Regions from separate parts of the Rhizobium arsenicireducens genome, predicted to be linked through region 1. Evidence: predicted binding sites of a transcription regulator. Region 1 holds the regulator's gene; the other holds the start of a gene.

Region 1 (7,481 bases):
GGCGCCGAGGTCAGAAGCGCTTTCGCCATCCTGCAGCAGGACGGCGATCGGCGTGTTGACCTTGACGCCCTCGGTGCCGGCGGCGATCAGCAGCTTGCCAAGAACGCCTTCATCGACCGCTTCCACTTCCATGGTCGCCTTGTCGGTTTCGATTTCGGCGATCACGTCGCCGGACTTGACCGCGTCGCCTTCCTTCTTGATCCACTTGGAAAGCGTGCCTTCTTCCATTGTCGGAGAGAGGGCGGGCATGAGAATTTCGATCGGCATGGGTTCCCTCCCCGATTACAACAGAATGTCGGTGTAGAGTTCGGACACATCCGGCTCCGGATCTGCCTGGGCGAAATCGGCACTGTCGGCGACGATGTCGCGCACATCCTTGTCGATCGCCTTCAACTCGTCCTCGCTGGCCCAGCCCTTTTCGAGAAGGCGCGCCTTAACCTGTTCGATTGGGTCATGCTCGGAGCGCATCTTCTGCACTTCATCCTTCGATCGATACTTGGCCGGGTCGGACATCGAGTGGCCGCGATAGCGGTAGGTCATCATTTCCAGGATGACCGGCCCCTTGCCGGCGCGGCAATATTCGACTGCCTGCTCGCCGGCGGCCTTGACCGCACGCACATCCATGCCGTCGACCTGAATGCCCGGAATATTGAAGGAGACGCCGCGCTGGGCGAAGTTCGTCTGGGCCGACGCGCGCGACACCGAGGTACCCATGGCGTATCGGTTGTTCTCGATGATGTAGATCACCGGCAGGTTCCACAGACGAGCCATGTTGAAGCTCTCATAGACCTGGCCCTGGTTGGCCGCGCCATCGCCAAAATAGGCCAGCGATACATGGTCATTGCCGCGATACTTGTTGGCAAACGCCAGACCCGTGCCGAGCGGCACCTGAGCGCCGACGATACCATGGCCGCCGTAGAAGTTCTTCTCCTTGGAGAACATGTGCATCGAGCCGCCCTTGCCCTTCGACAGACCACCGCGGCGGCCGGTCAGCTCACCCATGACGCCTCGGGCGCTCATGCCGCAGGCAAGCATATGGCCGTGATCACGGTAGCCGGTAATGACCTGGTCGCCATCCTTCAGCGTCATCTGCATGCCGACAACAACCGCTTCCTGGCCGATATAGAGGTGACAAAAGCCACCGATGAAGCCCATGCCATAGAGCTGGCCGGCCTTTTCCTCGAAGCGCCGGATCAGCAGCATCTCACGATAGGCCTTGAGCTCCGTGTCACGATCGAATTCGGCAATTGCTCCTTCGCTCAAGTCCTTCTTGGCAGGCTTGGCCGGGGTCTTGCGACCGGTAGCAGTCGCGGCTTTTCGCGGCGCCATTCATCCCTCCCTGGGGTTATTTCGGGTCTTTGTTTAAAAGCAGAATAGGCAAGAAAGCGCCGACGGGCAATGCCATAAATGCATAGCTCACATACAAGGGAAATGTTTGTATTTAAACTGGAATTTGTAATTAACCTGATTTCGGTTAATTCGGCTCGCCGTCAAAAATGACAATCTCGTCCGGCCGCGACATGTTGAGTTGATATCGCGCCTTTTCATCGATCATGTCGCGCTCGAGCGAGCCGTCACTCAGCAGTTCGACCTGCCGCTCCAACTGCTGGCGATGGCCGACCAGTTTGGCAAGCTCGCCACTGCGGGCCAACCGCTGACGCTCGAATTCCTGCGCTGCCCGCAGGCCGTAGTCGCCGTGGATCGAATGATAGCCGAAATAGGAAAGAAACGCGATGGTGACGGCGGGCAGAATGAATTGGCCGAGTTTTCTCTTCTTATGGTGCCTGGTCCACATGCCGATGGTGCCCTGAAACGCAAAACTATGGCTTCAAATTATCGACTAGTGCTTAACCGATCGTTGACCGTAACGACCCAACGACAAAAAAAGCCGCGCCCCTTGCGGAGCGCGGCCTGTGAACTCCCGAATTGAGCGCGATCAGGCGCGCAGGATCGACGTCCCGGCGTAGCGAGCCTGGGGACCGAGCATTTCCTCGATGCGGATCAGCTGGTTGTACTTTGCCAGGCGATCCGAGCGCGACAGCGAGCCGGTCTTGATCTGGCCGCAGTTGGTGGCGACCGCGAGGTCGGCGATCGTCGAGTCCTCGGTTTCGCCCGAACGATGCGACATGACGGCCGTGTAGCCTGCCTTGTGTGCCGTTTCGACCGCGTCGAGGGTTTCCGTCAGCGAGCCGATCTGGTTGACCTTGACGAGGATCGAGTTGGCGACGCCCATCTTGATGCCGTCGCGCAAGCGAGCCGAATTGGTGACGAACAGGTCGTCGCCGACCAGCTGGCACGAATTGCCGATCTTGTCGGTCAGCGCCTTCCAGCCGTCCCAGTCGTCCTCGGCCATGCCGTCCTCGATCGAGATGATCGGATATTTGGCGGCCAGCTCCGCGAGATAGTCGGCCATGGCTTCCGGCTCGAGCGTGCGACCCTCGCCCTCCATCACGTACTTGCCGTCCTTGAAGAACTCGGTCGAGGCGCAGTCGAGCGCCAGATAGATGTCTTCGCCCGGCCGGTAGCCGGCCTTCTCGATCGACTTCATGATGAAGTCGAGCGCTTCCGGCGCGCTCTTCAGGCCGGGGGCAAAGCCGCCCTCATCGCCGACATTGGTGTTGTGGCCCTGGGCCGCCAGTTCCTTCTTCAGCGTGTGGAAGACTTCCGAACCCATGCGCACGGCATCGCGCATGTTGTCGGTGCCGACCGGCATGATCATGAATTCCTGGAAGTCGATCGGATTGTCGGCATGGGCGCCACCGTTGATGATGTTCATCATCGGCACGGGAAGCACATGGGCGTTGGGACCGCCGACATAGCGATAGAGCGGCAGGCCGGTGGCTTCGGCGGCGGCCTTGGCGATGGCCAGCGAAACGCCGAGGATGGCATTGGCGCCAAGGCGCGACTTGTTCGCCGTGCCGTCCAGCTCGATCATCAGATTGTCGATCTGGATCTGGTTCTCGGCTTCGAGACCGCCGATCGCGTCGAAGATCTCGGTATTGACGGCCTCGACGGCCTTTTCGACGCCCTTGCCGAGATAGCGGCTGCCGCCGTCACGCAGTTCTACGGCTTCGTGCGCGCCTGTCGAGGCGCCCGACGGAACAGCCGCACGTCCCATGCTGCCGTCTTCGAGATAGACATCGACCTCAATGGTCGGATTGCCGCGGCTGTCGAGAATTTCGCGGCCGATAATGTCGGTGATGGCAGTCATGGGAGCCTCCCTGCTAGTGGGTCGGATTGAGGATGGCCTGTCTTAATCGATGATGCGGAAAATACAATGGCAGCGACATGACAGAAGCCAAAAGGCAATGCGGACATTCGTCCCAATGCAAAACGCCGGCCTAAGGGCCGGCGTCTGCAAGGAAGGATTGCCGCTGAAGTCGCGGTCAGGTAGCCTTGGCGATCGCGTCGAAGGCCAGCAGCTTTTCCAGCAGGCGCTTCATCTGGCTGATCGGCACCATGTTCGGACCGTCCGACGGGGCATTGTCCGGATCCTGGTGGGTCTCTATGAACAGGCCGGCCACGCCGACGGCGACCGCGGCGCGCGCCAGCGTCTCGACGAACTCGCGCTGGCCACCGGAAGAGCCGCCCTGGCCGCCCGGCTGCTGGACGGAGTGGGTGGCGTCAAACACCACCGGCGCGCCCATGGCCGCCATGATCGGCAGCGAGCGCATATCGGACACCAGCGTGTTGTAGCCGAAGGATGCGCCGCGCTCACACAGCATGACATTGGCATTGCCGCTGGCATTGATCTTGTTGAGGACGTTCTTCATGTCCCAAGGGGCGAGGAACTGGCCTTTCTTGACGTTGATCGCACGGCCGGTCTGGGCAGCGGCCACCAGAAGATCGGTCTGGCGGCAGAGAAACGCCGGGATCTGCAGAACGTCGACCGTCGGCGCAACCAGCCGGCAGTGCTCTTCGGTGTGCACGTCGGTGAGCACCGGGAAGCCGTATTCCTTCTTGAGATCGGCAAAGACCTCCATCGCCTTTTCCAGGCCGATCCCGCGCTCTGCAGAAAGAGAAGTGCGGTTCGCCTTGTCGAAGGACGACTTGTAGACGAGGCCGAGCCCGAGCTCGCCGCAGATCTCCGAAAGCTGGCCGGCGATCATGAAGGCGTGATCGCGGCTTTCCATCTGGCAGGGGCCGGCAATCAGCGAGAATCGCTTGGAATTGGAGAAGACGACCTTGGCGGTACCTTCGCCGACGACGACTTCGGAATGGGTCGGATTGCTCATCAAACTTCCTCGAAAACGAAGGGCACGCCCTGCCCCGCCTCATGCGGAACGATCAGACGCGCGCCGTGGCGGCTGAATGCGATGCCCTTAGCAGCGAGCAGCCGCTCTGTCACGCCGATATCGGCAACCTTGACGATTAGCAACCGGCCTTTGAGCCCCCGTCCGCAATCCTTTGTCTCGAGCCCGAAATAGCCGGCAAGCCCGGCCGGCGTCAGCGCCTCGACCTTGGCATTGGCCGATTGCAGCGACAGCCCGAAGGAATGGGCCTCGACTTCGCGCTGCTCGAATACCTCTTCCAGCAGATACTGGAAGTCGCTCGGATTGTCCTCGCCGAGCACGACGGTCGATAGACCAAGCGCGCCGTTCTCGTGCCGCGCCAACGCGCCGCGGTCCGCCGGCAAGGGATTGACCCGCTCGCAGGCAAACAGGAAGAAGTCGGGCGCCCGCAGGTCGGCCGCGAAGGCAAGCTTGAACCCGCCCAGGACATCTGATCCGTCCGCCATCTTGAACACCCGCTCGAAGTGCAGAATCGGACTGCCGGAAAAACCCGCCGCAGCGAAACGCCGGTGATCGGCCTCGGCATCATCGGTCTTGACGACGATCGCCGACAGCCCTTCCGGGCCATTGCGGAACCGGAACGCCAGGTCGCGCGCCACGAACATGTTTCCAGCCTTGGCCGCCGCCTCGCATTCCTCACGGCTGGCGACGGAGAGCGGCTCGAGATAAGTGTCGTCGGCGAAGAACACACAGGCATTCTCGGTGCCGAACGGATGGCGCGCATCGGCCGCCACGGTGAAGCCGAGCTGGCTCAACCGACCGCGCGCCGCCTCCAGCGAGTGGACGGGGAGGACGACATGGTCGAGGCCTCGCGCTTTGTTCAATCCGGACATCCCATACCCCCTTGTCAGGCACTCGCCATCGACGGGATGATTTGCGCCATTTGCCTCTCGATGGCAAGCCGATCCGCTATCGCCTCGCCACGCCCGGAGCCAGATCAGCGCGTCCTGTACACGCAAAGCGCCGTGATCAAAAAATTCACCATTCGCACTGCAGACTTCAAGGGATCTTTGGTACTTGCGGAACACAACTGGAACAGATAGTGTATGTTCCGTATTTGTTTCACAATTGGGGCACCGCAACATGCTGACGCGCAAGCAACAGGAACTGCTTCTTTTCATCCACGAACGGATGAAGGAATCCGGCGTCCCTCCATCCTTCGACGAAATGAAGGACGCGCTGGATCTCGCCTCCAAGTCGGGCATCCACCGTTTGATCACCGCCCTTGAGGAGCGCGGCTTCATCCGGCGCCTGCCAAACCGCGCCCGTGCGATCGAGGTGATCAAGCTCCCGGAAGCCTATTCGCCGAGTCTCCAGCCGCGCCGCGGCTTTTCACCCAGCGTGATCGAAGGCAGCTTGGGCAAGACGCCCGTGGCGGCGCAAAAGCCCGTCGAGGACACGTCGAATTCGGTCAGCGTCCCCGTCATGGGCCGTATTGCCGCAGGCGTTCCGATCTCGGCGATCCAAAACAACACCCACGACATTACCGTTCCCGCCGAAATGCTGGGATCCGGCGAGCATTATGCGCTCGAGGTCAAGGGCGACTCGATGATCGAGGCGGGCATCCTGGATGGCGACACGGTCATTATCCGCAACGCCTCCAATGCCAATCCGGGCGATATCATCGTCGCCCTGGTCGACGATGAGGAGGCAACCTTGAAACGTTTCCGCCGCCGTGGCGCGTCGATCGCACTCGAAGCGGCGAACCCGGCTTACGAGACCCGCATTTTCGGCCCGGACCGCGTCAAGATCCAGGGCAAGCTGGTCGGCCTCATTCGCCGCTACCACTGAGCGCACTTAACTCTGCCATGCTGCTCGGCTGTGCTTCCGGCATGGCCGGGTTGACACCCTCCCTCTCTGAATCCGGGACGAAGCTGGCGCTACGCCAGTCGTAGCGTCGGTGGATCGACCAGGGACGGGTCAGGCCTTCGAAAGATGTGGTGAGCGTCATTTCGCCGGCTTCGCGTCGTCCCAGATGGATTTCGACGGCCCCGCTGCGACGCATTGTTTCAGCAGTAAGGAGCCGGGCGCCCGAGCGGCAGGACGAAAAGGCGACGCGCCGCGCCGATACCACGATATCGGCCACATCGCAGGCGCCGCCGACAAAAGCGGCCTCTTCCACGGTGGCGATTGTCCAACCGCTATCAAGCCGCGCCACGCACCAGAGCTTCCCTTCGCAAATAAAACGGTCTTCCCCGCCCTCGGTCACGGCCTCTTGCATCCGATCGCGCGCCGCCCGGATTTCCGCCTCCGACCACTGACGCCGCTGCACCGGCTGCCGTCTGTTCGGTGGAGCGCCGGGCACCGGCCCGTTCGCGGCCGTTTTTGCGCCGAGGTCTGGTGAGCCGGGAGGCGGCCCGGTCGATGAAACACTTCGTTCCTCGGGTCTCACATGCTCGTCGATTCCGAGCGCTGCCTTCCACTGATCGAAGATGAACCGAGGCGGGCGGGCTCGATTGGTCGCGATGCTGTCCTCCGACACGCGCAGGCCGACAAGCTGACCGTCTTCCGCAATCAGGATATCGGCGGCCGGCGGCGCAGGACCCCGCGCAAGGAACGCGATCACCGCCGCGAGCAAGACAGTGCCGGCATGCCGCAGTCGCGTCCGTAACAACGTCATCAGAAGAAGGCCGATCGACGCAAGCGGCAGAAACCACGCGGGCATCCGCGCAAAGCCGATCGGCTCGCCCCAGCCGGCCACCGCATGCGCAATCGCGAGGACCGATCTCAACCCCCATCCCATGATGGCAAGGAAGGGCGCATCGAGACCAAAGGGCATCAACAGCATAGCCAGGAGACCGGCGGGCATGACGAGGATCGAGACGAGCGGCATTGCCGCGAGGTTTGCTTCCAGACCATGCGGCGCCAGACGGTGGAAATGGGCGATGGCGAAGATGGCGGTCGAGAGACCACCGATCAATGAGGTGAGAAACGTGCCGGCGATGAACTTGCCGCCTTCACTGAACGATCTTACCCCGGGAAATGCCAGCCTGATCCCGCTCCGGCGCTTGCGGCCGCGCCATGCAGCATAGCCGGCGATCAGAGCCGCGGTCGCGGCAAAGGACATCTGGAAGCCCGGCCCCATCACGGCAGACGGCGTCACCGCGATGATGATGATCGCGGCGACGGACAGATTGCGCAGGCTGATCGCCGGACGGTCGAACAGCACCGCGATCAGCATGATCGCCG
Region 2 (7,481 bases), 2.3 Mb from region 1:
GAACGGCAATCGCCGGAAGGCATGGGGACGCTGACACCGGACCGTTTCGCCGGCGTGCTGGAGACCCATCTCGCCGCGCTCGGCGGCGCTCCCGATTTGCCGGTGGTCGTCGCTGGCATGGCGGGCGCCCGCGCCGGCTGGATCGAGGCGCCCTATGCCGAGACGCCGGCCGGCCTGACGGATCTCCATATTCAGGCCGTATCCGCACCCGGCATCGATCGCGACGTGCGTATCCTGCCCGGCGTTTGCCAGCGCGGCGCCGGCGCCGAAGACGTGATGCGTGGCGAGGAGACACAGCTTCTCGGCGCCGTCGCGTCCGGGCTCTGCGACGCGCTTTTCTGCCTGCCAGGAACCCACTCGAAATGGGTGTCCCTGCAGGAAGGCCGAATCAGCCGTTTCACCACGGCGATGACCGGCGAACTCTTCCAGCTCATTAGCCGGCAATCGATATTGCATCTATCGATTGGCGAGGGGCGGGCCTCCGCCGGCCACCCGGCTTTTGGCCAGGCGGTCGAGGAGGCGCTCGATCCTGATTTCAGCCTCACCACGCGCCTGTTCTCGATCCGCGCCCGGGGTCTGCTTGCCGGCGCCGACGAGGCCAGCGCGGCTTCGCGCCTGTCCGGCCTGCTGCTCGGCGCGGAAATTGCCGCCATGCGGCCAAGGCTTGGCGAAGGCCAATGCGTGCAGCTGATTGGCAGCGGTGCGCTGACAGAGCTTTATGCCGCCGCTCTTACGCTTGCCGGCGTCGAAACGGTATCGCTCGATGGCGGGGAACTGGTCCGCAAGGGCCTGTTTTCCGCTGCGCGCGTCCTCTTTCCCCATCGTTTCGCGGAGATCCTGCCATGACCAGCCCCGCCATCGCCTGGCCGTCCCTCAAGCGCAATCTGGTTGCCATCCTGCGGGGCATCCGGCCCGAGGAGATCGAGGGCGTGGTCGAGGTTCTGGTCGAAGCCGGATTCGAGGCGATCGAGGTACCGCTCAACTCGCCGGAGCCGTTTGCCTCGATCGAGAAGGCGCGGCGCCTCGCGCCCGCGTCCTGCCTGATCGGCGCCGGGACGGTGCTGGAGGTCCCGCAGGTCGACCGGCTGAAGAGTGTCGGCGGCAATCTGCTGGTGACGCCCAATGTCGAGCCGGCTGTCATCCGCCGCGCCGTCGAGCACGGCATGGTCACCATGCCCGGCGTCTTCACGGCGACCGAGGCACTGCTGGCCACCCGGTCGGGTGCCGCTGCCCTCAAGTTCTTCCCCGCCAGCGCGCTCGGGCCGGCCGGCATCAGCGCCATCAGCGCCATCCTGCCCAAGGGCCTGCCGATCGGCGCGGTCGGCGGCGTGTCGGACGCCGATTTCGCCGCCTATCTCAAGGTTGGCGTCAGCTGTTTCGGCCTCGGCTCCAGCCTTTACAAGCCGGGTGACAGTGCGGCAACGGTGGCGGAAAAGGCGAAGCGCACGATCGCCGCCTATGATGCCGCCGTATCGGCCTGACGGCCTCCCACAGGTGTCCATCCGCCGAAGGCCCCGGCCGGCATCAGCTGGTAGACGTCAAACTATTCAACTCCACATGCCGCGCATGCGCGCGCCGACATCAAGCCGGATCTGACGCGCGTCGCGCGTGCCTGGAGCGGTCGGCTGCGCCACCGGCCAGGCGGCCGATTCGAAGAATTGCAGCAGGGTCGCTGGAATGAAGCGCGTGCGCGCCGCATAGACATGCCGGTCCCCTTGCGCGTTCTGCCCGTGGGTGAAGAAGCGCTGCGGTACGGTCAAGTGTAGGCTGTCCTTGGCCCGCGTCATCGCCACGTAGAGCAGCCGCCGTTCTTCCTCGATCTCCGCCGTGGTACCGACTGCAAGGTCCGAGGGGATGCAGCCGTCGACGCAGTTCAGCACGAAGACGGACTTCCATTCCTGGCCCTTGGCCGAATGGATGGTCGAGAGGATCAGATAGTCCTCGTCTAGCAACGGCACGCCCGCCTGGTCGCTGGTCGCGTCCGGCGGATCGAGCGTCAGTTCGGTGAGGAAGTGCTCGCGCGAGCCGTAGCCCGAGGCGATCTGGCCGAGCTGCACGAGGTCCGCCTTGCGCGTCTCGGAATCCTCGTGGATGCGGTCGAGATGCGGCTCGTACCACAGCCTGGCGATCTCGATCTCGCCTGGCCAGCCCGCCTGGCCCTTGCCCATTTGCGTGAGCATGTCGACAAAGCGGCCCCAGTCCTCGCCGGTGCGCGGTGGCGGTGGGATTTCGGCGAGCGCTGCCAGCGGATGCGGATCGGCGGCAATCGCGTCGAGGATCTTCGAGGCGGTCTGCGGACCCACCCCCGGCAGGAGCTGCATCAGCCGGAAGCCGGCAACCTTGTCGCGCGGGTTCTGGGCAAAGCGCAGTGCCGCCAGAAGATCCTTCACATGCGCCGCGTCGAGGAATTTCAATCCGCCGAACTTGACGAAGGGAATGTTGCGCCGGGTGAGTTCGATTTCCAGCGGGCCGGAATGGCTGGACGTGCGAAACAGCACGGCTTGGTCCTTCAGCGTCAGGCCGCGCTCGCGGTTCTCCAGGATCTGCTCGACGATGTAGTTGGCCTGCTCGGCCTCGTCGCGCACGCTGACCAGCCGCGGCCGGTCCTCGGACTGGCGCTCGGTCCACAGGTTCTTGGTGAAGCGCTCGCGGGTAAGGTCGATCACCCCGTTGGCGGCGGCCAGGATCGGCTGGGTCGAGCGGTAGTTGCGGTCGAGCGTTATGATGTCGGCCGGCGGGTCGAAGCTTGCCGGAAAGTCGAGAATGTTGCGGATCGTCGCGGCGCGGAAGGAATAGATCGACTGGGCGTCGTCGCCGACCACGGTCAGCCCGCGTCCGCCCGGCTTCATCGCGGTCAGGATGGAGGATTGCAGCCGGTTGGTGTCCTGGTATTCGTCGACCAGGACATGGTCGAACCTGCCACCGATTTCGGCCGCAAGTTCCGGCTCGCTCACCGTCTGCGCCCAGTAGAGCAGCAGGTCGTCGTAATCGAGCACGTTCTGCGCCTGCTTGGCCTCGACATAGGCGGCAAACAGCGCCTTAAGCTCCTTCTCCCAGGTTCCGCACCAGGGATAGGCGCCTTTCAACACTTCGGAGAGGGGCGTTTCGGAGTTCACCGTGCGGGAATAGATGGCGAGACAGGTGCCCTTGGCGGGAAAGCGGCTTTCCATCTTCGACAGACCGAGATCGTGCCGCATCAGGTTCATCAGATCGGCGGAATCTTCCCGGTCGTGGATGGTGAAGCCGGGATCGAGGCCGATTTCATAGGCATAGTCGCGCAGGATGCGGGCGCCGATGCCGTGAAAGGTGCCGGCCCAGGTAAGGGCATCCGTCAAGACCGCAGCATCATTGCCCAGTACCTTGCGGCAGATCCGCTCGACACGGCGGCTCATCTCGCTTGCGGCGCGGCGGGAAAAGGTCATCAGCAGGATGCGGCGCGGATCGGCGCCGTTGAGGATCAGATGCGCGACCCGGTGGGCAAGCGTATTGGTCTTGCCCGAGCCGGCGCCGGCGATGATCAGAAGAGGGCCGTCGCCCTTGGTGGCCTCGGGTCCGATGCCATGCTCGACAGCGCTTCGCTGCCGGTCGTTCAGCGTCTCGAGGTGGTTTGCGTTCATCCGCCGACGACATCCTTGCTCATTCAGAAGTCTGGTTTGCCCGACATTGCCCGATTTGGCAAGAACAGAGAGTGAACCGGACAATGCTCAAGTTAACATCGGAGAAAGAAAAGCGTGCGGGATAAATCGGTTAGATATGCAACCGGTGATTTCGGCTAGGCGCCGCAATTTGGACAAAACAGCGCCCAATTTGGGGGAGAAATTGATCGCTCTTGGTTGGCGTCAAGCACGCCAAGAGGGTCCGGTCTGGCGCATTGACCCCTTACCCCCAGCCCCCCAATGCTTCCAGGCCGGACCCGCCTAGTTCTCAGGATTTCGTTTCCGCCGTCAGCATCGTCGCGCCGAATATGGCCGCGGGCTCGCCTTGGGGTCCGCTCGATTGCAGCAAGATCGCGCAGCCGTCGGCCATGTCCGAATCTATCATCTTTGCCGGCAGCACGAGATCGAGAGCGGAACCGTCCCACACGCCCACGGTCTGGACGTCTATGACGCTGTTCCAGTAGTCGATCGTCTTTCCCATGTTCTCGCCCTTCAGCACCTCGACGGTCTGTTTGCGGCGAAAATAGACGATCACTACGTCGGCCTTGCCGTTGCCGACGCCGATATTGATTTCCAGTTCGTCGCCCTTGCGACCGGCATGGATTGGCACGGTCAGACCCTTACCGCGCGCCCGCATGCCGTCGAGCTTCCCTTCGATCGTCTCCGCGTCCGTTCCCTTCAGGTGGTCCCGTCCGTTGACCACGGCCTGCGGTGTATAGACACCGTTGCGACCGAGGCTGCGGGCATAGGCGTATTGCCGCGCGGTGTTTTCCGGCGTGGCCAGCGTGTCGGCCCAGCCGAGATAGTTCCAGTAGTCAACGTGATAGGAGAGTGCCACGACGCCGCCCTTGCGAGCCAATGTTTGCAGCGCTGCGTCGGCCGGGGGGCATGAACTGCAGCCCTGGGAGGTGAAGAGCTTCGACCACGCCCTTCGGCACGGTTACCTCGTCGGCGCGCGTGGCGGAAGCGACGACGATGGTGCAGAAGAGAGCCAGACCGGAGGCGATCCTGAAGATCATGGAGCAAAACCCGTTCAACGCTTCCCCGAAAGCGCCATGAGACACATTCGTCAGGTCGCTTTCTTTGTCGTTCCAGCAATAACCCGTCATCGATGCAGGTCAAAGTCACGATGGGGTGAGGCAAGCGTCAACAGCGGACCGCCAGCCACACAAAAAAACCGCCGGGTTTGTCGCCCGGCGGCCCTTGTTTGTTTGCGTCTCGGCTTAAGCGGCCAGATCGCGCAGGACGGTCTGCAGGATGCCGCCGTTGTTGACGTAGGTGACTTCGTCAAGCGTATCGATGCGGCAGATCAGCGGGATCTCCTTCACCGAACCATCGGCATAGGTGATCTTGGCGATCTTCTTCTCGCGCGGCTTGATCTCGCCGTCGAGGCCTTCGATCGTCACGGTCTCGTCGCCCTTGAGGTTGAGCGAGGCCCAGGTGGTGCCTTCCTCGAAGCAGAACGGGACGACGCCCATGCCGACCAAGTTCGAGCGGTGGATGCGCTCGAAGGATTGGGCGACCACGGCGCGAACGCCGAGCAGATTGGTGCCCTTGGCGGCCCAGTCACGCGACGAACCGTTTCCGTATTCCACGCCGGCGAAGATGACGAGCGGGACGCCCTCCGCCTTGTACTGCATGGCGGCGTCGTAGATCGACATCTCTTCCTTGGACGGATAGTGGATGGTGTAGCCACCTTCCTTGCCGTTCGGGCCGAGCATGTGGTTGCGGATGCGGATATTGGCGAACGTGCCGCGCATCATGACCTCATGGTTGCCACGACGCGTGCCGTACTGGTTGAAGTCGGCAACGCCGACGCCATTCTCCATGAGGTAGGCACCAGCCGGCGAGGCGGCCTTGATCGAACCGGCCGGCGAAATGTGGTCGGTGGTGATCTTGTCGCCGAACAAGCCGAGAACGCGGGCGTTGGCGATATTTTTGAGGCCGGCGCCGGTCTTGCCCATGCCGACGAAGTAGGGCGGGTTCTGCACATAGGTCGACTTGTCGTCCCAGGCATAGGTCTGGCCTGCCGGGATCTGAACGGCCTGCCAGTTGGCGTCGCCCTTGAACACGTCCGCGTACTTCGATTCGTAGAGTTCGCGGGTGACGTACTTCAGGATGAATTCCTGGATCTCGTGCGACGTCGGCCAGATGTCCTTGAGGAAGACCGGGTTGCCGTTCTGGTCTTCGCCGAGCGGCTCGGTGGTCAGGTCCTTCTGGACGGTGCCGGCGAGCGCGTAAGCCACGACGAGCGGCGGGGAAGCCAGGTAGTTGGCCTGGACGTCCGGCGAGATGCGGCCTTCGAAGTTGCGGTTGCCCGACAGAACGCCCGCCGTGATCAGGCCCTTGTCGTTGATCGTCTTCGAGATCGGCGCCGGCAGCGGACCGGAATTGCCGATGCAGGTCGTGCAGCCGAAGCCGACGAGGTTGAAGCCCAGGGCGTCCAGCGATGCCTGGAGGCCCGACTTGGCAAGATATTCGCCCACGACCTGCGACCCCGGTGCGAGCGAGGTCTTCACCCAGGGCTTGGACTTCAGGCCTTTGGCGACGGCGTTGCGGGCCAGAAGGCCGGCAGCGATCAGGACGCTCGGGTTCGACGTGTTGGTGCAGGAGGTGATCGCGGCAATCGCCACGTCGCCATGGCCGATGTCGTAGTCGGTGCCTTCGACCGCATAGCGGTTCGTCAGCTGGCCCGGCTTCTTGTAGTCGTTCTCAAGCGCGACCGCGAAGTTGGAAGCGATCGTTTCGAGCGGAAGGCGGCCTTCGGGACGCTTCGGACCGGCCATCGACGGCACGACGTCGCCGAGGTCGAGTTCGAGCGTGTCGGTGAAGACGAGGTCGGAACCATCGTTGTCGCGCCACATGCCCTGAGCCTTGGAATAGGCTTCGACCAGGGCGATGCGGTCCTTGGTGCGGCCGGACATCGTCAGGTAGTTGATGGTTTCGCCGTCGACCGGGAAGAAGCCGCAGGTCGCGCCGTATTCCGGGCCCATGTTGCCGATGGTGGCACGGTCGGCGAGCGTCATCGAATCGAGGCCGGGGCCGAAGAATTCGACGAACTTCGACACGACGCCCTTCTTGCGCAGCATCTGCACGACGGTGAGCACGAGGTCGGTCGCGGTGACGCCCTCCTTGACCTTGCCGGTCAGCTTGAAGCCGATGACTTCCGGCAACAGCATGGAGACCGGCTGGCCGAGCATGGCGGCTTCGGCTTCGATACCGCCCACGCCCCAGCCGAGAACGCCCAGACCGTTGATCATGGTGGTGTGGCTGTCGGTGCCGACGCAGGTGTCGGGATAGGCGACCGTCTCGCCGTCCTCTTCCTTGGTCCAGACCGTCTGGCCGAGATATTCGAGGTTCACCTGGTGACAGATGCCGGTGCCAGGCGGAACGACGCGGAAGTTCTTGAACGCCTGCTGGCCCCATTTAAGGAAGCGGTAGCGCTCACCGTTGCGCTCGTATTCGAGTTCAACGTTGCGGGCAAAGGCGGTCGGCGTGCCGAATTCATCCACGATGACCGAGTGGTCGATGACGAGATCGACGGGAACCAGCGGGTTGATCTTTTCCGGATCGCCGCCGAGCGACACCATGGCGTCGCGCATGGCGGCCAGGTCGACGACGGCGGGAACGCCGGTGAAGTCCTGCATCAGCACGCGGGCCGGTCGGTAGGCAATTTCGGCTTCAGCCGTGCCCTTGTCGACGAGCCAGGCGGCAATCGCCTCGATGTCCTTCCTGGTGACCGAGCGGCCGTCTTCGTTGCGCAACAGGTTCTCGAGCAGAACCTTCATCGAATAGGGAAGCTTCGAAACGCCCGTCAGGCCGTTG

Evidence for each region. The regulator LexA, encoded in region 1, represses DNA repair genes until DNA is damaged. The targets are predictions, from matches to a motif close to TGTTCNNNNTGTGTTCNG.
Region 2: a site for LexA is predicted at 3,678-3,695, ahead of ACWPVA_RS17445 (ATP-dependent helicase). Genes of this name have one in related genera too.

What each region holds. Positions count from the first base shown of each region.
Region 1 covers NZ_CAXHYK020000001.1:1,255,736-1,263,216, reverse strand. The annotation lists gene ACWPVA_RS05940 (pyruvate dehydrogenase complex E1 component subunit beta) at 1-267, opposite strand, end outside; gene pdhA (pyruvate dehydrogenase (acetyl-transferring) E1 component subunit alpha) at 283-1,329, opposite strand; gene ACWPVA_RS05930 (FtsB family cell division protein) at 1,475-1,795, opposite strand; gene eno (phosphopyruvate hydratase) at 1,937-3,211, opposite strand; gene kdsA (3-deoxy-8-phosphooctulonate synthase) at 3,387-4,235, opposite strand; gene ACWPVA_RS05915 (VOC family protein) at 4,235-5,125, opposite strand; gene lexA (transcriptional repressor LexA) at 5,376-6,083, shown strand; gene ACWPVA_RS05905 (ComEC/Rec2 family competence protein) at 6,064-7,481, opposite strand, start outside.
Region 2 covers NZ_CAXHYK020000001.1:3,536,184-3,543,664, forward strand. The annotation lists gene ACWPVA_RS17435 (2-dehydro-3-deoxygalactonokinase) at 1-846, shown strand, start outside; gene ACWPVA_RS17440 (2-dehydro-3-deoxy-6-phosphogalactonate aldolase) at 843-1,481, shown strand; gene ACWPVA_RS17445 (ATP-dependent helicase) at 1,548-3,617, opposite strand; partial or broken gene ACWPVA_RS17450 (DUF1223 domain-containing protein) at 3,925-4,675, opposite strand; gene acnA (aconitate hydratase AcnA) at 4,880-7,481, opposite strand, start outside.